DNA from 4 places in the Bradyrhizobium sp. LB8.2 genome. Region 3 is predicted to be linked to each of the others. Evidence: predicted binding sites of a transcription regulator. Region 3 holds the regulator's gene; each other region holds the start of a gene.
The links. The regulator LexA, encoded in region 3, represses DNA repair genes until DNA is damaged. The targets are predictions, from matches to a motif close to TGTTCNNNNTGTGTTCNG.

Region 1: the regulator LexA is predicted to act here: its motif matches at 972-989, upstream of uvrA (excinuclease ABC subunit UvrA).
Region 2: the regulator LexA is predicted to act here: its motif matches at 2,049-2,066, upstream of ABIB06_RS20155 (DUF3072 domain-containing protein).
Region 4: the regulator LexA is predicted to act here: its motif matches at 3,431-3,448, upstream of ABIB06_RS23820 (DNA recombination protein RmuC).

The regions. Positions count from the first base shown of each region.
Region 1 is NZ_JBEPQV010000028.1:112,810-117,935, reverse strand. Features, by position in the region: gene ABIB06_RS28675 (outer membrane protein) at 61-807, shown strand; gene uvrA (excinuclease ABC subunit UvrA) at 1,086-4,076, shown strand; gene ABIB06_RS28665 (GIY-YIG nuclease family protein) at 4,086-4,589, shown strand; gene ABIB06_RS28660 (HAD-IA family hydrolase) at 4,600-5,126, shown strand, end outside.
Region 2 is NZ_JBEPQV010000016.1:54,847-59,972, reverse strand. Features, by position in the region: gene ABIB06_RS20185 (HWE histidine kinase domain-containing protein) at 1-448, shown strand, start outside; gene ABIB06_RS20180 (hypothetical protein) at 445-666, opposite strand; gene ABIB06_RS20175 (hypothetical protein) at 808-1,065, shown strand; gene ABIB06_RS20170 (hypothetical protein) at 1,159-1,404, shown strand; gene ABIB06_RS20165 (hypothetical protein) at 1,540-1,746, opposite strand; partial or broken gene ABIB06_RS20160 (hypothetical protein) at 1,765-1,987, opposite strand; gene ABIB06_RS20155 (DUF3072 domain-containing protein) at 2,104-2,298, shown strand; gene ABIB06_RS20150 (DUF6496 domain-containing protein) at 2,386-2,703, shown strand; gene ABIB06_RS20145 (hypothetical protein) at 2,719-3,081, opposite strand; gene ABIB06_RS20140 (Do family serine endopeptidase) at 3,354-4,889, opposite strand; gene ABIB06_RS20135 (hypothetical protein) at 5,007-5,126, opposite strand, start outside.
Region 3 is NZ_JBEPQV010000028.1:14,132-19,257, forward strand. Features, by position in the region: gene ABIB06_RS28185 (ComEC/Rec2 family competence protein) at 1-859, shown strand, start outside; gene ABIB06_RS28190 (hypothetical protein) at 998-1,432, opposite strand; gene lexA (transcriptional repressor LexA) at 1,822-2,523, opposite strand; gene ABIB06_RS28200 (molybdopterin molybdotransferase MoeA) at 2,700-3,911, opposite strand; gene ABIB06_RS28205 (hypothetical protein) at 4,138-4,329, opposite strand; gene ABIB06_RS28210 (HAD family hydrolase) at 4,498-5,124, opposite strand.
Region 4 is NZ_JBEPQV010000021.1:31,189-36,314, reverse strand. Features, by position in the region: gene dapE (succinyl-diaminopimelate desuccinylase) at 1-917, shown strand, start outside; gene truA (tRNA pseudouridine(38-40) synthase TruA) at 978-1,715, opposite strand; gene fmt (methionyl-tRNA formyltransferase) at 1,715-2,650, opposite strand; gene def (peptide deformylase) at 2,784-3,308, opposite strand; gene ABIB06_RS23820 (DNA recombination protein RmuC) at 3,480-4,679, shown strand; gene ABIB06_RS23815 (GIY-YIG nuclease family protein) at 4,758-5,060, shown strand.

The sequences.
Region 1 (5,126 bases), 99 kb from region 3:
GATCTATCTGGCCGCGGCCGCGATAAACTCCAGATGAATCCCAACAGACCCTAGTTGAAAATGAAAAAGATTTTGTTGGCTTCGGCCTGTTTGTTCGCTCTCGCTGCCCCGGCTTCGGCCGCTGATCTCGCGGCGCGCCCCTACACCAAGGCTCCGGTGGCTATGGCTTCGGTCTACAACTGGACCGGCTTCTACATCGGCGCCAACGCCGGTGGCGGCTCGAGCCACAATTGCTGGGATACGACCTCGGTGCTTGGCGCACCAGTCCCCGTCACGGCTGAAGGCTGCCACAATGCAACCGGCGCCATCGTCGGCGGCCAGATCGGCTATCGCTGGCAGTCCAGCAATTGGGTGTTCGGCCTCGAAGCCCAGGGCGATTGGGCTGACCTGAAGGGCTCGAACACCAGCTCGCCCGCCGCGTTCTTCCCGCTGGTGAACAACACCAAGATCGACGCCATCGGCCTCTTCACCGGTCAGGTTGGTTATGCCTGGAACAACGTGCTCTGGTACGTGAAGGGCGGCGCGGCCGTCACCCACAACAAGTTCAGCGGCACTCTGGGTGGCGTCACCCTCGATACCGCCAACGAAACCCGTTGGGGTGGCACGGTCGGCACCGGCATCGAGTTCGGCTTCGCTCCGAACTGGTCGGTCGCCGTCGAATATAACCATCTGTTCATGGGCAAGCACACCGACAGCTTCACCTTCCTCGGTGTGAACACCCGCAGCGACAGCATCAAGCAGGACGTGGATATGGCCACGGTTCGCTTGAACTATCGCTTCGGCGGTCCGATCGTCGCGAAGTACTGATCTGCACGACCGACGTCACATCGTTACGAAAGGCCGGCCTTGCGCCGGCCTTTTTGTTTGCGCGGTCTCCTGCAGCGTAGTTCCGCTGGCCCTCCTGCTGCCAGATGCCGCCAGCGCGCCAACAATCCGTTGACGATTCGCAAGAGCCACTGGAAATCCCTCCTCGTTCTTCCTACGTTCGCTGACATACCCATCGGCGCCGATCCCGGTTCCGGGCGAAGCGCGCCTTCCAGCGTTGGCGCGATCGCGCGCCTTTGGGATTCTTGAGGACCACCAGGATGGATGAAGTGATCAAGGCGAAGCGCCAACAGCCGAACGTGGGATCAAACCTGCGCGCAATTACGATCCGTGGCGCGCGCGAGCACAACCTCAAGAACGTCGACGTCGAGATTCCCCGCGACAAGCTGGTGGTGTTCACGGGGCTGTCAGGCTCCGGCAAATCCTCGCTCGCCTTCGACACCATCTATGCCGAGGGCCAGCGTCGCTACGTCGAATCGCTGTCGGCCTATGCGCGCCAGTTCCTGGAGATGATGCAGAAGCCCGACGTCGACCAGATCGACGGATTGTCGCCGGCGATCTCGATCGAGCAGAAGACGACGTCGAAGAACCCGCGCTCCACCGTCGGCACCGTCACCGAAATCTACGACTACATGCGCCTGTTATGGGCGCGCGTCGGCGTGCCCTATTCGCCGGCCACAGGCCTTCCGATCGAGAGCCAGACCGTCTCGCAGATGGTCGATCGCGTCTTGGTGCTGCCCGAGGGCACGCGCCTCTATCTGCTCGCGCCGGTCGTGCGCGGCCGCAAGGGTGAGTACCGGAAGGAGCTCGCCGAATGGCTCAAGAAGGGCTTTCAGCGCGTCAAGATCGACGGCACCTTCCATGAGCTCAGCGAGGCGCCGACCCTCGACAAGAAATTCCCGCATGACATCGACGTCGTCGTCGACCGCATCGTGGTGCGCGCCGACATCGGCCAGCGCCTCGCCGAAAGCTTTGAGACCGCGCTGAAACTCGCCGAGGGCCTCGCCGTCATCGAGTTCGCCGACGCGCCGGCGACCGCGCCCGCGGAAGAGAAAGAGAAAGAGAAAAAGAAGACCGCGAAGATCCACGACAAGAGCGGACCCGAGCGCATGCTGTTCTCGGAAAAGTTCGCCTGCCCGGTCTCCGGCTTCACCATCCCCGAGATCGAGCCCAGGCTTTTCTCCTTCAACAATCCCTATGGCGCCTGCCCCGCCTGTGGCGGCCTTGGCGTCGAGCAGCATGTCGATGAAGACCTCGTCATCCCCGACAAGGAGCTCCCCATTGGCAAGGGCGCGATCGCGCCCTGGGCCAAGTCCTCGTCGCCCTATTACATTCAGACGCTGACTGCGCTCGGCAAGCACTACAAGTTCACGCTGACCACCAAATGGAAGGATCTGCCGAAGAAGACGCAGAACGCGATCCTCCACGGCTCCGGCGAGGACGAGATCAAGTTCTCGTATGAAGACGGCGTCCGCTCCTACGACACCAAGAAACCGTTCGAGGGCGTCATCACCAACATCAACCGCCGCTATCGCGAGACCGAGAGCGAGTGGGCGCGCGAGGAGCTGTCGAAATATTTCCACGATGTGCCCTGCGGAGGCTGCAACGGCTTTCGGCTCAAGCCCGAGGCGCTCTGCGTCAAGATCGGCGGCAAGCACATCGGTGACATCTCGGAGATGTCGGTCAAGGGCGCCGGCGCGTGGTTCGAGACCGTGCCGGAGGCGTTGAACGCGCAGCAGAACGAGATCGCCGGCCGCATCCTGAAAGAGATTCGCGAGCGCCTGACCTTCCTGCTCGACGTCGGCCTGAACTATCTCACGCTGTCCCGCTCCTCCGGTACGCTGTCCGGCGGCGAGAGCCAGCGCATCCGCCTGGCCTCGCAGATCGGCTCGGGACTGACCGGCGTGCTCTACGTGCTGGACGAGCCCTCGATCGGCCTGCACCAGCGCGACAACGCGCGCCTGCTCGACACGCTGAAGCGGCTTCGCGACCTCGGCAATACCGTGATCGTGGTCGAGCATGACGAGGACGCGATCCTGCTGGCCGATTACGTGCTCGACATCGGCCCCGGCGCCGGCATGCATGGCGGCAACATCATCGCCGAAGGCACGCCCGCCGAGATCATGCGCAACCCGAAATCGCTCACCGGCAAATATCTCACCGGCGAGCTCGAGGTCGAGGTGCCGGAGCGGCGCCCGCCGAACCATCGCCGCACCATCAAGGTGGTGAACGCGCGCGGCAACAATCTCAAGAACGTCACCGCCGAAATTCCGCTCGGCCTGTTCACCTGCGTCACCGGCGTTTCCGGCGGCGGCAAGTCGACGCTGCTCATCGACACGCTCTACAAGGCGATCGCCCGCAAGCTGAACAATGCCAGCGAGGGCGCCGCGCCGCACGACCGCATCGAGGGCCTCGAGCACATCGACAAGATCATCGACATCGACCAGTCGCCGATCGGCCGCACGCCCCGCTCGAACCCCGCGACCTATACCGGTGCCTTCACGCCGATCCGCGAATGGTTCGCCGGCCTGCCCGAGTCGAAAGCGCGCGGCTACGAGCCCGGCCGCTTCTCCTTCAACGTCAAGGGCGGCCGCTGCGAGGCCTGCCAGGGCGACGGCGTCATCAAGATCGAGATGCACTTTTTGCCCGACGTCTACGTCACCTGCGACGTCTGCAAGGGCAAGCGCTACAACCGCGAGACGCTCGAAGTCCTGTTCAAGGGCAAGAGCATCGCCGACGTGCTCGACATGACCGTCGAGGAAGCGGCCGAGTTCTTCAAGGCGGTCCCGCGCGTGCGCGAGACGTTCCAGACCCTGCATCGCGTCGGCCTTGACTACATCCACGTCGGCCAGCAGGCCACAACGCTCTCCGGCGGGGAAGCCCAGCGCGTCAAGCTCGCAAAGGAGCTGTCAAAGCGCGCCACCGGCCGCACGCTCTACATCCTGGACGAGCCGACCACCGGCCTGCACTTCCACGACGTCAAGAAGCTGCTGGAGGTGCTGCACGAGCTGGTCGCGCAGGGCAACACGGTCGTCGTCATCGAGCACAATCTCGAAGTGATCAAGACCGCGGACTGGGTCATCGACTTAGGCCCCGAAGGCGGCGACGGCGGCGGAGAAATCGTCGCCTGGGGCCCGCCGGAGGATATCGCCAAGGCGCCAAGGAGCTACACGGGGAAGTTTTTGGCGCCGGTGTTGGCGAAGGCACGGAAGCCGAAGCGGAGACGCGCGTCGAGCGAGGCGGCAGAGTAGAGAGCTTCCATGACCGATGATTGGAGCGAATTTCGTCCCAACTTGAAGATCTTCGGTGTACCGAAGCTTGATCCAGGGTGGCTGTACCTGATGCGGGCCGGCGACCTTTACAAGGTCGGTAAGACCAGAGATCCAAAACGCCGTGTCAGAGACGCTCTGACTTGGAGCCCAGATATTGACGTGATCGCGATGAAGCCCTTCTGGAATATGAGCCATTTAGAACGCATGATCCACGAGGGCCTCGCGAATTGTTGGCATAAAGGCGAGTGGTTCAAATTCCCTGACGATGACATGCGAGATCTCGTGGTCGACGGCTTTCGCGACTTTTACGAACAAGATCGGGACATGAATTCGGTCGACTTCATCTACTGGTACAATGGATCTGGAATGGTTGAATTCCAAATCGAGCGCGATTCACGACAGGTCTCGCTTCGCAGATTTCAAAAAGATCTAGCCGTCGAAACCAACGAAATGGAAGCTCGCAGGGCGCGGGAACAAAAAGGGGCTGATTAACCTATTGCAGCTGCCCTACTCCCTCGCCATCTTCGATCTCGACGGCACGCTGGCCGACAGCTTTCCGTGGTTCCTGCGCGTCATCAACGATGTCGCCGATCGCTTCAAATTTCGCCGTGTCGCGGATGAGGATATCGAGGCTCTGCGGCATGCTTCGAGCCGCGAGATTCTGGCTCGGCTCGAGGTACCACTGTGGAAGCTGCCGGCGATCGCGCGGCATGCGCGGCGGCTGAAGGCGGAGGCGGCCGCGGAGATCTTTCTGTTTGCGGGCGTCGAGGCGATGCTGCGAACGCTCGCCGAAAACGGTGTGCAGCTGGCGCTGGTGACGTCGGACAGCGAGGCCAATGCGCGCGAGAAGCTTGGCGATTCCGCCGCGCTGTTCGCGCATTTCGATTGCGCGGCGTCGCTGTTCGGCAAGGCCGCGAAATTCCGCCGGGTCATCCGCCGCGCCGGCGTGGAGCCGGACAAGGTCATCTCGATCGGCGACGAGGTGCGTGACATCGAGGCGGCGCGGGCCGTCGGGATTGCCTGCGGTGC
Region 2 (5,126 bases), on a different contig from region 3:
GAAGCTGATCGACGAGGAGCTTGCGCCCTATTCCCTCGGCGGCCAGATCAAATTGGCAGGCCCCGAAGTTCAGTTGCTGCCGGCGACCGCCCAGACGCTGGCACTGGCGCTGCATGAGCTTTTCACCAACTCGGCAAAGTATGGCGCGCTCTCGACGCGGTCGGGACGGCTCGCGATCGGCTGGCAGGCCGAGGACGAGTTGCTCACGCTGACCTGGGAGGAGACCGGCGGCCCGCTTGTCAGGCCCCCGAAGTCCCGCGGCTTCGGCACGCGGAGCCTGCTTGCGAGCGTCGAGTCCCAGCTCGGTGGACAAGCGCATTTCGATTGGCGCGCCGAGGGCCTGCTGTGCCGCCTGGAGGTGCCGTTGATTCGCAAGACTGCCGCGACAACGACACCAGGCAAATTCGAAGACGCCAGCTCCGCCGAATTGCAGCGCGCATCCGGCTAGCCGGAGGACGCATTCGTCATGCCCTGCGCCGGACGCGGTTCGCGCGCGACGCGTCCTTCGAGCCAGGCTTCCGTTCGGGCGAGCTCGCGCAGCGCTTTTGCATAGCGGCGAGCAGCACTTCGCTCCGCGCCGCGGGGCAGCTTGCGCGCTTTGCCCAGGATGTCCGCGGCGGCGTTGCGATAGGCCAGCGAACGGTAAAGAAAGACCACCTTACCCATATCGAATGTTCCCGTGCTGTGACGTGTTCATCCTCGCAAAGCCGGCATGAACGTCGGATGAAGCGGGCAATGACAATTCGTTCATCCGGATGGAACCGGCGAGCGTCGCAGGCGTTGCATGCGAGATCGGGATAGAGTTCCATGCGCACGAAAAAGTCGTCGGACCTGATCTCTCCCAGCGGCCTCGTCAAGCTGATGACGCATGCGATGATGGGCGCAGCCCTCGGCCTCGCTTTCAGCCTCGTGCTCGTTCTGACCAATCCAGCCGTCGCCAACCTGCTCAGCCACGGCGGAAGCCAGGCCGCTGTCGCTTTCGCCCTCACATTGGCGACGACATTCGCGATCGGCGCGACACTCACCGGCGTCGTCTTCATCCTCGCAGAGGACAAGGAATCTTGAAAGGTGCGTGATGCAGCGGAGCTCCTGTGTTCGGAACTCCTGTGACCGAGCGCGGTTGGCTGCCTGCGTCAATTCAACTCAGGGAGTTCCCCCATGAAGACAACCAAGCTCGCTCTCGCCGTGATGTTGGCAACCGGCCTCGCCGCCGCGCCGTTCGCCGTGCAGGCAAAGTCGCACAAGGCGAAACATGGATCCTCCATGTCGTCGTCGCAGACCACGGGCGCCAACACCAAATCCTCCAAGGGCGCCGATCCCTCCGGTCAGGGCGGCTCCGGCCCCGGCTCCGACCAGGGCGGCACCATGACGCACAACAAGGGCGGCATGAGCAACACCAAGTAGCTGCTCGCCGACATTCAAGGAGGCCCCGCCATCGCGGGGCCTTTTTGCTTTGCGGGTTCGGCTGAACCCTTTCTCAGGCCGCTTCGCCAACCTCCGGCATCGACAAGCCCGCATGTCGCCCTGCGCGCATACGCTTCAACGACGGCCGCCGGTGAGGTCGGGATGACAGCCCGCACGATCTGATTTCACGAGATGAGCGAGCTGTCCGCTCTTGCGCACGATCAGGAGCTGGGCCGCGGCGTCGTCGAGCCCCTCGCGTTGCAGCTGCCGGATGGCCGAGCCCAGTTCGAGAATCTCGGCGCGCAGTCTCAAGATCCGGTACGTCGCCGGGTCTTCTTCCACGGCACACTCCCAAAGCTCTCAATGGCGCGCGATAGCACGCACGGGATTGCCGGCTTTCTTCGCGGAACGAAGGCGCATCCTGTCGCGGACATCCGGCAGGACATCGCCGCCACCTGCAGCCTTCCATTCGCCGATCAGAAGATTGATTTTCCAGCGCAGATCCATTTGCGGCCAGGGCCTTCTCCGTGCAGTCGCGATCGCGGTCGACGAGCTCGCGCACGGACGCCTCGACATCGGCCATTTCCAGCCTCAACGCACTGATTTTACGTCGAATTTCATTAATTCTGTTGTCCATGACTTGTTAGAACAAAATAAGAACATATAGTCAAGTCACGATTTCAGGTCCGGAGAAGCGACATGCAGGTTCAGGGTAAATACGATGCCAGGGCTTTCCTCACAGAGCAGATGACCCGGACACAGGGCCTCAGGCTGAAACGGCTCAGCGAAGAGGCCTATCAACCCGCGCAATATGCGCGGGACCTGTCCTCCAGTGAGGCAGCACGGCGCATCCAGGTGCTGGAAGCGGAGATCGAGCTGGCGAATTCGTTCTAGGCTACCCACTCAATCCAGGTCGCTGCGTGCCCGCTTTCGGAACCATGCCTGTCGCGGATGGTTCTCCCCGGCCAAGGGAGAACATGCATGGCACGCAAGGCAAAGAAGCGCCGCTACTCGCGCAGCTCCGGCAGCGATGTCGAAAGCGAGATGAAACGCTACAAGAAGGGCAGCGCGAAGAGCGGACCTGGCGGTCGAGGCGGACGCGTGAAGAGCCGCAAGCAGGCAATCGCGATCGGCCTGTCGAAGGCACGCAAGAAGGGCAAGAAGGTCCCGAAGAAGGCCGCGAAAAAGACCTCCAAGAAGAAGACCTCCAAGAAGACGAAGAAGATTTCGAAGAAAACGTCCAGGAAAACTTCGAAGAAAACGTCGAAGAAAACATCGAAGCGCAAATCCTCCAGATAGTCGCGCTGAACTCTGTCAGGTCATGCTGCCCGGCATGAAGCAGCGGATCGAAACGCCAAACGCGGTCTTCACCGGCCACACCATGGTTCGGCCGGCCCGGTTCGGCTCGGTGATCACGGCTTCGTCCGGGACCTCCACCCACTCCCCGTCGAGCCGCACCCGATAATGCCCGTTGTGCGAGTCCCAGTCGGGATCGGCGACGGCAAACCCATCCGCATCCGAGCAGCACGGACCGAGATGGCTGCGCAGGCCGTCGAACCACGGCTTGAGGGGTGAGTCCGCGTAGCGGCCGTCGTCGCGCCCGAGAGCGTTTCCACCCCACAGCACGAATGGCGCCACGAGCAGCGCAGTCCTCAGCGAGAGCTTCAATCGATCCATGTCGGCACCGATCAAATGCGAACTGCCGGCCAGCTAGCTCAGCGGCGGCAAGTTCGAAGTTCCACGCTTGCAATCGTCCCGGCGGCTTCATTGCCGCCGACTCCATACGAGATCCGCAATTGTGATGAGCGAACACGGCTTTTTCGGACGAACCGGGTCATCCTCTCTGCCGTTAACGAGAATGTTATCGGCGGCCATCCGGAATCCTGAAGGCAAACAGGAAAGGCGGCCCGTGGGCCGCCTTTTTGGATTTGCGCGGATCGACGTTCGACTTATGCGAGCGGCACCGCGACGAATCGGGTCGCCTGCGCGTTTCTGATCTGCAGCAGCACGCTGCGCTTGCCGGACGATTTCGCCTGCGCCAGCTCCGAACGGACATCACCGATATTGGCGACGGCCTTGCCGCCGACGTTGAGGATGACGTCGCCGGTCTGAATGCCGCGCTGCGCGGCCGGCCCTTGCGGATCGACTTCAGTGACGACGACGCCCTTCTGGCCGGCCCCCTGGACGTCGCCGGCCGGAGCCAGGCTGAGCCCGAGACGCGGCGTGCCGGCATCCGGCTGCGCCTTGCCCTCGTCGGCCTTAGCCTGCCGCTCGTTCGGCAATTCGCCGAGCGCCAGCGTCACCGTCTTGCTGTCGCCCTTGTGGACGACATCGAGCTTCACGGACGTGCCCGGTGCAAGCGTAGCGATAGTGCGGGCGAGATCGCGGGAGTCCTTGATCGCGGTGCCGTTGACGGCGGTGATGACGTCGCCCGCCTCGATGCCCGCCTTCGCTGCCGGGCTAGCGTCCTGCGGATTGTCCACGATCGCGCCGCGCGCCTCCTTGAGGCCGAGGCTGTCGGCGATATCCGATGTCACCGGCTGCACCTGCACGCCGAGCCAGCCGCGTGTCACCGCACCCTTGTCCTTCAACTGTGCGACGACGAGCTTTGCGGTCGAAGCCGGAATGTCGAAGCCGATGCCGACCGAGCCGCCGGAGGGCGAGAAGATCGCGGTGTTCACGCCAATCACGTTGCCGTTCATGTCGAACGCCGGACCGCCGGAATTGCCCTTGTTGATCGGTGCATCGATCTGGATGAAATCGTCATAGGGACCGTTGCCGATGTCGCGGCCGCTGGCCGAGACGATGCCGGCGGTCACGGTGCCGCCGAGGCCGAAGGGATTGCCGACCGCGACCACCCAGTCGCCGATGCGCGGCTTCTGGTCGGAGAATTTGACGAACGGAAAATCCTTCTTGCCCTCGACCTTGATCAGCGCGAGATCGGTCTTCGGATCGGTGCCGACCACCTTCGCGGTATAGGTCTGGCCGTCATCCATCGTCACCTGCACCGACTCAGCGTGGTCGACGACGTGGTTGTTGGTCACGGCATAGCCGTCGGCGGAGATGAAGAAGCCGGAGCCCTCACCCGTGATAGTCTGGTGGCGCTGGCGCGGCATGCCGTTCATGCCACCCGGACCACCGAAGCCGAATTGCCGTGAGAATTGGTCGAACGGCGTCGCCTCGTCCGAATCCATCCGGTTCTGTTGCAGCATCGCGCTCTTCTCGCTGTCCTGGTCGATTTTGACCCGCACCGAGATGACGGCGGATTTGACCTTGCTGACGAGATCGCCGAAGCCCTGCGGTGTCGTGGCGGTCTCCGCGGCCTGGGCGGGCGCAATGAAGGAGGTCGCGCTGAACGGCGAAGAGCCGGGAGCAGTCGCCAGCACGGCCAGGCCGAGCGCGGCCACGGTGCCGAGCAGCGCGAGCCGGCGCGGCCTCAGGATCTTGCGGGACGTGGTGGTGTCGGAATTGACGCGATCGTTCATGTCGATATGTCCATGTTGGGTAAGTCGCCTTGCACCCAACATGGTGGTCGCCACCTTACGGCGTCCCGTCCACGCGATTAAATCTTGGCAAAGAAGACACGGAGGCCGGACGAAATGTCACGCCGCGGCAGGCCTCTCCCACGCCGTGGCCGCGACAGCGTCCTCGTCATGTTGCGCATTGCACGCATCGTAATGTGCTTTGAGCTCAACTTCGGCGAGATATTCAAAATGTTCGGC
Region 3 (5,126 bases):
CGGCGTGCTCGCCAATCTCGGTGCGATGCCGGTGGTCTCGGCGCTGGTGATGCCGGCGGGGCTGCTCGGGCTGCTTGCGGCTCCCTTCGGGCTCGATAGCGTGTTCTGGTGGCTGATGGGGATCGGCATCGACTGGATGGTCGTGGTCTCGCGCTGGGTCGCGGCATTGCCGGGCGCGATCGGCCGCATCCCGGCTTTCGGCATCGCGCCGCTGATCGCGGCGAGCCTGGGGATCATCGTGCTGGGCCTGTTGCGCACGCCGCTGCGCTGGTCCGGCGCACTGGTGCTGCTGGTCGCGATCCTCTGGGGGCTGTCGGTGCGGCAGCCCGACATCCTGATTGCCGGGGATGGCCAGAGCGTCGCGGTGCGGGGCAAGGACGGACATCTTCACCTGATCAAGACGAGCAAGGATAGCTTTTTGCTCAAGGAGTGGTTGGCTGCCGACGCCGATCCGCGCGATGCCGCCAGCGCCTCGCTGGCCGCCGGCGTGTCTTGCGATGAATCCGGCTGCGTGACGCCGCTCGCCGATGGGCGGCTGGTCGCGCTGGCACTGCGCATCGACGCGCTGGCGGACGATTGCAACCGCGCCGCGCTGGTGGTGACGGCACGTCCCGCGCCGCCCGATTGCGCCGCGATGGTGGTCGATCGACGGCGGCTCGCGAGCCAGAGCGCGCTGGCGCTGACGCAGCGTGGTGACGGCTTTGCAGTTCAGGCGGTGAGGGAAAGAGGCACGAGCCGTCCCTGGTTGCCGGCCGGCTCAGGCGAAGGTGATTTCGACGGCAGTCTTGCGCCGAAAGCGATCCCGCCACGCAGCAAGGACGCAACGCCGGCGGAAATCGATTTGCAAGCCGACGATTAATCGGATCGTGCGGAGAGATGCAGTCGGCTGGTGCATCCGATCGGATTCGCTGGACGCAAACCACACCACCTCGCCGGCCACGGCCGGCGATTGCAAATCAATCCTGGCCTCCGATCCCGTGGCCGGAGGGCGACCGTGTCAGCCGATCGGCAGGCGCGTGATGGTTGGCTGCCTGTTGGCCATGATCTGCGGCTTGTGCTCGCGCTCGCCGGCCGGCAGCGTCACCGGCAGTTGCAGCACGGTCGCGCGCTGTCCTTCGACAAGCTGGGTCACCAGCACGTATTTGCCGTCGGGGAATTCGATCGCGTCATGATGGCGGTCGGGAATGTGCGGATCGATCTTGCCGAACTTGCCGACACGGGAATTGATCGTGCGTGTCCAGATCCAGCGATTGTCGTAGCGGATGTTGTCGGCGAAGGCGAGCTCCGTTCCCGGCAGCAGGCAGACGGCCACAGTCGGATCGGCTGCGGACGCAAAACCACGCGTCGAGGTGCCGCGGAAGGTTGTCGTGACGACCGTCTCGCCGACTTCGGCGGGGCGCGACGCGATGGCATGCAGGCTGTAGTCACACATCGGGTGCTCCTCATGCTGGGATAGCAACCGGCGTCTCTTATCGAGGCGCAGGCCCCTATCAGAGTGGAAACACACAAGCCTCTGCTTGGTTATGGGCAAATCTGCGGCTGGTTTCCGCACGCCGCGATCACATTATCTTTCCCGAATCGGCGAGGAACAAAGCCTGCTCCTGGGCATTTCGGTCGCGCACGTCAGCGGCCGGAGATGCCCTTGCGCATGACGTCTCCTCAAACCGGAACGCCGCGAAGCCTCTGGGATGCTCGGCGCGGCGTGTCGAGGATGGACCGCCGGAGATGCGGCCGGATAATCTGTGCAGAACCAGGATGACTATCCAGCCGGAGCGGGCAATCCGTCCACTCCAATTGGAATTGCGTGACTGCCGTACAGGCTCAGTACTTTCGGTACAGCCCGATCAGCTTGCCCTGAATTTTCACCCGGTTCGGCGGCAGGATGCGCACCTCATAGGCGCCGTTGGCGGGCTCGAGCGCGATCGATGCGCCGCGGCGGCGGAAGCGCTTGAGGGTTGCTTCCTCGTCGTCGATCAGCGCCACCACGATGTCGCCGGTATCGGCGCTCTCGTTGCGCTGGATCAGCGCCATGTCGCCGTCGAGGATGCCGGCCTCGACCATAGAATCGCCGCGCACTTCGAGCGCGTAGTGCTCGCCCGAGCCAAGCATGTCAGGCGGTACGCTGATAGTGTGGCTGCGGGTCTGCAACGCCTCGATCGGTGTGCCGGCCGCGATCCGGCCCATCACCGGCACCGCGACCGGACGTTCACCATCGTCCGCGGGCAGGCTGGAGCTCGCACGCACCTTGCCGAGATTGCCCTCAATGACGCTCGGCGTGAAGCCGCGGCGGCTGCCGGCGGCGGCCTGGAGCTCGGGCAATTTGATGACCTCGATCGCACGGGCGCGATTGGGCAGGCGTCGGATGAAGCCGCGCTCCTCGAGCGCCGTGATCAGGCGATGGATGCCCGACTTCGAGCGCAGGTCGAGCGCATCCTTCATCTCGTCGAAGGAGGGCGGCACGCCGCTTTCCTTCAGACGTTCATTGATGAACCGCAGAAGCTCGTATTGTTTGCGCGTTAACATCTCGACCAAAGTCTCCAGGTTGATGTCGTTCGATTCCGAGACGCTGAATTCAGCAATAAGCCGCTACACGCTCGAAACAAATCATGAACGGACACTATATGTTCGATATGTGTTCCGCAACTGCTTAATTTACCGTGAACAGAGCGAAGTTCGCGGAACATGCGTTGTCGGGGCGCTCACACGGGGAGCCGCAACACCTCGCAAGGTGTGCCTGCTTCGGCTTTCGGCGCGAACGGTGCGCGCACGAGAAGTACCTGTGCCGCAGCGAGATTCGCAAGCAGCGAAGAGTCCTGATGGTTGACGGGAAGGGCAACGCGCGTGCCGTCGTCGCGCTCCTCCAGATGCGCGCGCAGATAGTCCTCCCGCTGGTCGTTGGCGCCGACGTCGCGGCCGAGCACGGCGCGCTCGCGGCGATGGTGAATCACTGAACGGCCCGAGAGAGCGCGAATCAGCGGCACCAAGAACAGGAAAGCGCAGACGTAGGACGACACGGGATTGCCCGGCAGGCCGATCACCTCCATCGCGCCGAGCCGCCCGTGCATCATCGGCTTGCCCGGCCGCATCGCGATCTTCCAGAACGCCATCGTTATGCCTTCGTCCCTCAGCGCCTGCTGGACCAGATCGTGGTCGCCGACCGATGCGCCGCCGGTCGTGATCAGGATGTCGGCTCCGCTCTCGCGGGCGCGTCGAATGCCGACGGTGGTGGCCTCCAGCGTGTCGGCGGCAATACCGAGGTCGATGGTCTCGGCGCCCTCGCTGCGAGCGAGCGCGTGCAGGGCGTAGCCGTTGGAATAGACGATCTGGCCGTGACCGGGCGTGGTGCCCGGCATCACCAGCTCGTCGCCGGTGGCGAGGATCGCGACCTTCGGACGTCGGCAAACGGCGAGGTGCGGGTGATTCATCCCGGCCGCAAGCGCGAGGTCGCGCTCGGTGAGACGGCTTCCCTTGCGCAGGAGCACGTCGCCCTCGCGGAAATCGACACCGGCGGGCCGGATGTGCCGTCCGGCGATCGCGGCTTCCTTGATCGTGATGCGCTTGCCGTCGGCGACCGTGTCCTCCTGGATCACGACGGCGTCGGCGCCGTCGGGAACGACGCCGCCGGTGAAGATCCGCACGGCCTCGCCGGCGCCGACCGTTCCCGCGAACGGCCGACCCGCCGCGACCTCGCCGATGACGGTGAGCTTCGAATCGATCGTCGCGGCATCGGCCGCGCGCACAGCGTAGCCATCCATCGCCGACATCGCTCGCGGCGGCTGCGTACGCCGGGCCGCGACGTCGCGCGCGAGCACGCGATGGTAGGCTTCGTCGAGGGCAACCATCTCTTCGGGCAGCGGCTCTGCACCCGCCAGCACAGCGGCAAGCGCACCAGAAACCGGCATCAAGGCCACGGCGAAAACTCCTGCTCGGCACGTTCGGGCGAATGTTCCGCAAGTCTTCTAGCCGAGCGCGGGCGCAGAGGCAAAAACAGCTGAGCGGGGACAGTCATCCCGCTGCTTCACATTGTTCTGGAAGGCAAGATCAAGCCCGTCGCGGCATGATCCGGAGAACGAGACAGATCGGCAGGAGAGTGACCATGGCAGGGACGAGAATGACGAGCGCCCCGGCCAGCGCCGATCAGGTCCCTGTCTGCTCGGGACTTACGTCGGGCGCCTTCGACCCCTGATCCTTGTCGGGAAGCGGATCGGCCTGGGATTTCAGGTCGGCGGCCTTGCTCACGAGCTTGGCGGAAAGGTCCGAGTCTGAAGTTGTCCTGGCGAATTCAAGAAGAAGAGAGGCCTGCTTGGTGAGGTAGGTCTTGCCCAACACGATGATGCATCCGTCCGTAGAAGTCCCAACGGACTCAAGAGTCCGGAGGGTGGCATTCCGTTCCCGGAACTCTGTCTAAAAATGCACAAAGTGTTTGGTTTTTCGTCCCCGGGTGAAATTGTTCCGGATCGGCAGGTCGGCTTGCCTGGCAATGCGCCAGGCCGGCGGTCAGATCCCCAGCGCCTTGAGGGCGATCCCGACGTCACGCGGCGAGGTCACATGCACCGCCGTCAAGCCGCGCGCCCGCGCGCCTTCAATGTTCTCGGCAAGATCGTCGAAGAACACGATACGCCCGGCGGGCACGCCGATCGCAGCAACGACGTGGTCGAAGGCCTCCGCATTCGGTTTGCGCAGGCCGATGCTGGACGACAAATACAGCTCGCGGAAATGGCGGAGGACGTCGGCATATTCCTTCGAGAAATAGTCCACGTGCGGCCGGTTGGTATTGGAGAAGACGTAGAGCGGCATCTGCTTCGCTGCCCGCGGCAACAGCTCGGCGATGTCAGGCATTTCGCCGGTGAAGATCGCGTTCCAGCCTTCCAGGAACTGCGCGTCCGAAATGCCGATTCCGAGCGAATCTCGCAACGAGGAGAAATAGTCCTCGTCACTGAGCTTGCCCACCTCGTGCAGCCGATAGGCTTCGCTGTCCCGCACGTAGCGCGCGACGATGGCATCGGGCTCGCAGCCGGCATGTCCCGCCCAGCAGGCGATCGCCTTGGAGAAATCGATATCGAGCACCACGCGGCCGAGATCGAACAGAAGCGCATCCGCGCTGCCGGGAGAGAGCGGTGTCATTG
Region 4 (5,126 bases), on a different contig from region 3:
GCGTCGGCGCATTCTCCGGCGAGGTGAAGGACGGCTTTCTGCACGGCCGCGGCGCGGTCGACATGAAGGGCGGCATCGCCTGCTCGGTGGCAGCCGTGCTGGAGCATCTCGCCGCGAACGACGATAAGCCGCGCGCAGACGGAAAGGGCTCGATCTCGTTCCTGATCACCGGCGACGAGGAAGACGTCTCCATCAACGGCACCGTCAAGCTGTTGAAGTGGGCGGCCGAGCGCGGCGAGAAATTCGACCATTGCGTGCTGGGCGAGCCCTCCAATGTCGAGACGCTCGGCGACACCATCAAGGTCGGCCGCCGCGGCTCGCAATCCGGCACGCTGTATGTCGACGGCGTGCAGGGCCACGTCGCCTATCCGCACCGCGCCGCCAATCCGGTGCCGGATATCTCGCGGCTGATCGTGGCCATCTCCGACGAGCCGCTCGACCATGGCAGCGCGCAGTTCCAGGCCTCCAACCTCGAATTCACCTCGGTCGACGTCGGCAACACCGCCAACAACGTCATCCCTAGCCAGGCCCGCGCAAAATTCAACATCCGCTACAACGACAACCACAGCCAGGCGAGCCTGCGCGAGCTGGTCGAGACGCGGCTGACAAAGGCCTGCGGCAACCGCATTCGCGCCCGCATCGTCTGGGATCCCTCGAACTCGAACGTGTTCGTAACCAAGCCCGGCCCGTTCACCGAACTCGCGGTGTCCGCGATCGAGGACGTGACGGGCCGCAAGCCGGAGCTGTCGACCTCAGGCGGCACCTCGGATGCGCGCTTCATCTCCAGCTATTGCCCGGTGATCGAGTTCGGGCTGGTCGGCCAGACCATGCACCAGGTCGACGAACGCGTGCCGGTGGTTGATCTGGAGAAGCTCACGCAGGTGTATCGCGGGATTTTGGCAAGGTATTTTGCGTAGGCTCTGCTGCCAGCTACTCACTCCGCCGTCATGCCTGGGGAGACAGCAAACGCCCTCCTCTCAGTAATCCACCTTCATCAGATACAGCCCGTCCGGCGGGGCGACGATGCCGCAGGCGGCGCGGTTGCGCGCGGCGAGTGCTGCGGAGAGATCGTCCGCGGTCCAGCGTCCCTCGCCGACCCACATCAGCGACCCCACCATCGAGCGCACCTGGCTGTGCAGGAACGAGCGCGCCGAGGTGATCACCGTCAGCTCGCGGCCGTCGCGCTCTACGTCAAGCTGGTCGAGCGTCTTCTCCGGCGATTTGGCCTGGCACTCGGTGTCGCGAAACGTCGTGAAATCGTGCTTGCCGAGCAGGCGCTGCGCCGCCGCGTGCATTGCGTCGGCATCGAGCCGGCGCGGCACGCGCCAGGCGTGGCCGGCATCGAGCGCGAGATTGGCGCGGGTGTTGACGATGCGGTAGCGGTAGTGACGCTTCACGGCCGAGAAGCGCGCCTCGAAAGTATCAGGCACGATCTCCGCCTCGAGCACCGCGACCGGATGCGGGCGCAGATGCGCATTCAAGCCGTCGCGAAAACGGCCCTGCGGAAACTGCTTGTCGATATCGACATGCGCGACCTGGCCTCGCGCATGCACGCCGGCATCGGTGCGTCCGGCGCCGTGCACGCGCGCATCCGCGCCGGTCATCGCCTTGACAGCAGCCTCCAGCGCACCCTGCACCGACGGCAGCGTCTCCTGCACCTGCCAACCGAAGAACGGCGCGCCGTCATATTCGATGGTGAGCTTGTAGCGTGGCATCAGGCCAGCCGCATCGGCGGCTTCAGCGGCACGCCGCGCAGGAAGTCCGCGGCCTGCATGCGCGCCTTGCCTTCGCGCTGGAGCTCGATAAGGCGGATTGCGCCATCGCCGCAGGCAATGGTGAGGTGATCGTCGAGCACCTCGCCCGGCCTACCCGAACCCTTCGCCAATTCACAGCGCAGGATTTTTACGCGCGCGTTCTCGCTCACCCCGGTGAGCTCGGCCCAGGCGCCGGGGAACGGCGACAAGCCGTGGATGTGGCGCAGCACCTCGCGCGCCGGCCTGGTCCAGTCGATCCGCGCTTCGGCCTTGTCGATCTTGGCCGCATAGGTGACGCCGTCCTCGCTCTGCTGCTCGAGCTGAAGCCCGCCGCGGGCAAGCGCGGCCATGGCGCGCACCATCAGATCGGCGCCGAGCCGGGACAGGCGGTCGTGCAGATCGACCGCAGTCATGGTGTCAGTGATTACAAGGCGCTCGGCCATGGCGACGTCGCCGGTATCAAGGCCGACATCCATCTTCATGACCATCACGCCGCTCTCGGCATCGCCGGCCATGATCGCGCGGTTGATGGGAGCAGCACCGCGCCAGCGTGGCAACAGCGAAGCATGCAGATTGTAGCAGCCGAGCTTTGGCGCATCGAGGATCGCCTGCGGCAGGATCATGCCATAGGCGACGACGACGGCCGCATCGGCGTCGAAGGCACGAAATTCTGCCAGCGCCCCCTCGGTTTTCAACGTCTTCGGCGTCAGCACGGGAACGCCGAGTTTTCGTGCGGCCTCGTCCACCGGGGTCGGCTGCAATTGCAGGCCGCGCCGGCCGCCGGGCTTCGGCGCGCGCGTATACACGGCCGCGATGTCGTGGCCATGCGCGACGAGCTCGAGCAGCGTCGGCACGGAGAAATCGGGCGTGCCCATGAAGATCAGGCGGAGGGGCATGTGGCGGCGCTCGGTAAGGTCTGTTTCTCCGTCATGCCCGGGCTTGTCCCGGGCATCCACGGTCTTGGCGACAAAGCAAGCAAGGCGTGGATGGCCGGGTCAAGCCCGGCCATGACGGCGAGAGAGAACCAACTCACTCCGCGCGCTTGGCGGCCTTCTCGAACTTCTTGATCACGCGGTCGCGCTTGAGTTTTGACAGGTAATCGACGAACAGCACGCCGTTGAGATGGTCGATCTCGTGCTGGATGCAGGTGGCGTAGATGCCTGCGGCGTCCTCCTCGTGCACCTTGCCGTCGAGATCGGTGAAGCGCACCCGCACTTTCGCGGGACGTTCGACCTCCTCGTAATATTCGGGGATCGACAGGCAGCCTTCCTCGTAGACCGACAGCTCCTCCGAGGAGGCGATGATTTCCGGATTGATGAAGACGCGCGGCTCGGGCTTGGTCTCGCCGTCCTGGTCGGGCTTGGCAAGGTCCATGGTAATCAGCCGCAACGGCTGCGCGATCTGGATCGCCGCAAGCCCGATGCCGGGCGCGTCGTACATGGTCTCGAACATGTCGTCGGCAAGCTTGCGGATCTCCGGCGTGACCTTCTCGATCGGCTTGGAGACCAGACGCAGCTGCTTGTCGGGCAGGATGATGATTTCTCTGAGGGCCATGGCCGCGATTTAAGCCGCGCGCCCGATGCGGTCAATCCGGCCCGGAACCCCGTTAACCCTCCGCTAACCATAAAACTTCAGGTTCCGTTAACCGTAAAAATTAACGGGGCATTTACCATAAATGTTCGCTATTCGTTCGTGCCGCGCAGCGAATCGGCTAGAAGCAGGGGCATGAACGAGATCATTTTCATGCTCGGCGATTGGCCGGTGCGCACCGTGGACGCGCTGATCGGCTTCGGCGCGCTCATCCTCATCCTGATGGTGGTGATCGCCGTCGTGATCGCGCGCTCTGGACGGCGCGGCGCGGAACTTGCGATGGCCAACGCCATCCGCGCCGACGAGCTCGAGGAGCGCCTGAGCCAAGTGCTGCACGCCCAGGGCGAGGCTTCGGGCCGGGTCGATGCCATGACCCAGACGCTCGCCGGCCGCCAGGCCGACATGGCGCGCGCGGTCAACGAACGGCTGGATTCGGTGACCCACCGCGTCGGCCAATCGATGGAAAACACCACGCGCAACACCATGGATAGCCTGCGCGCCCTGCACGAGCGGCTCGGCATCATCGACAGCGCGCACAAGAACCTCACCGACCTCACCACGCAGGTGACATCCTTGCGCGACGTGCTCGCCAACAAGCAGTCGCGCGGCGCCTTCGGTCAGGCGCGGATGGAGGCGATCGTCCAGGACGGTCTGCCGAAGGGGGCCTACGAGTTCCAGTTCACGCTCTCGACCGGCAAGCGGCCCGACTGCGTCGTGTTCCTGCCCGACCAGCGTCCGCTCTGCATCGACGCGAAATTCCCGCTGGAAGCGATGACTGCGCTGCACGATGCCCGCACCGACGAGGAACGGCGCGTCGCCACGCAGCGGCTGCGCAGCGACGTGATGAAGCATGTCAGCGACATCGCCGAGAAATACCTCGTCGCCGGCGAGACCCAGGAAATGGCGTTGATGTTCGTGCCGTCGGAATCGGTCTACGCCGAGATCCATGACGGCTTCGACGACGTGATCCAGAAGGCCTATCGCGCCCGCGTCGTGCTGGTGTCACCATCGCTGCTGATGCTGGCGATCCAGGTGATGCAGCAGATCATGAAGGACGCGCGCATGCGCGATGCCGCCGATCAGATCCGCACCGAAGTGATCAAGCTCGGCGACGACCTCGGCCGCCTCAGGGATCGCGTGGTGAAATTGCAGAAGCACTTTGCCGACGCGAACGAGGACGTGCGGCAGGTGCTGATCTCCGCCGACAAGATCGAGAAGCGCGCTGGCCGAATCGAGGAGCTCGATTTCAGCAAGACCGACGCACCCGAAGGCCCGCATCTGGTGGCGACCGGCGCGCCGGAGCTGTTCCCAAGGAAGCTCCAGGCGGGGGAGTGACCTGTTCGAGACTGCCGCCACAATCTCGGCTGTCGTCGTCCGGCTTGACCGGGCGACCCAGTATTCCAGAGACGCCAAATGGGAACGCGCAGCTACTACGTCTACATACTCGCTAGCAAGATCGGCGGCACCCTCTATATCGGCGTGACCAATGATCTCATCCGCCGGGTAGCGGAACACAAATCAAAGCTGATTGAGAGCTTCACAGAGCAGTACGACGTCGTCAGGCTCGTCTACTTCGAGCAGTTCGATGATCCCGAGAACGCGATCAGGCGCGAGAAGCGACTCAAGAAATGGAAGCGAGCATGGAAGATCGCGCTGATCGAGAAAGACAATCCGGACTGGAATGATCTTTATCCGGAGATAGCAGGTCCCCCATAACCCCTGCCTCTGGAATACTGGATCGCCCGGTCAAGCCGGGCGACGACACCTCGCTTGTGGCCGCCA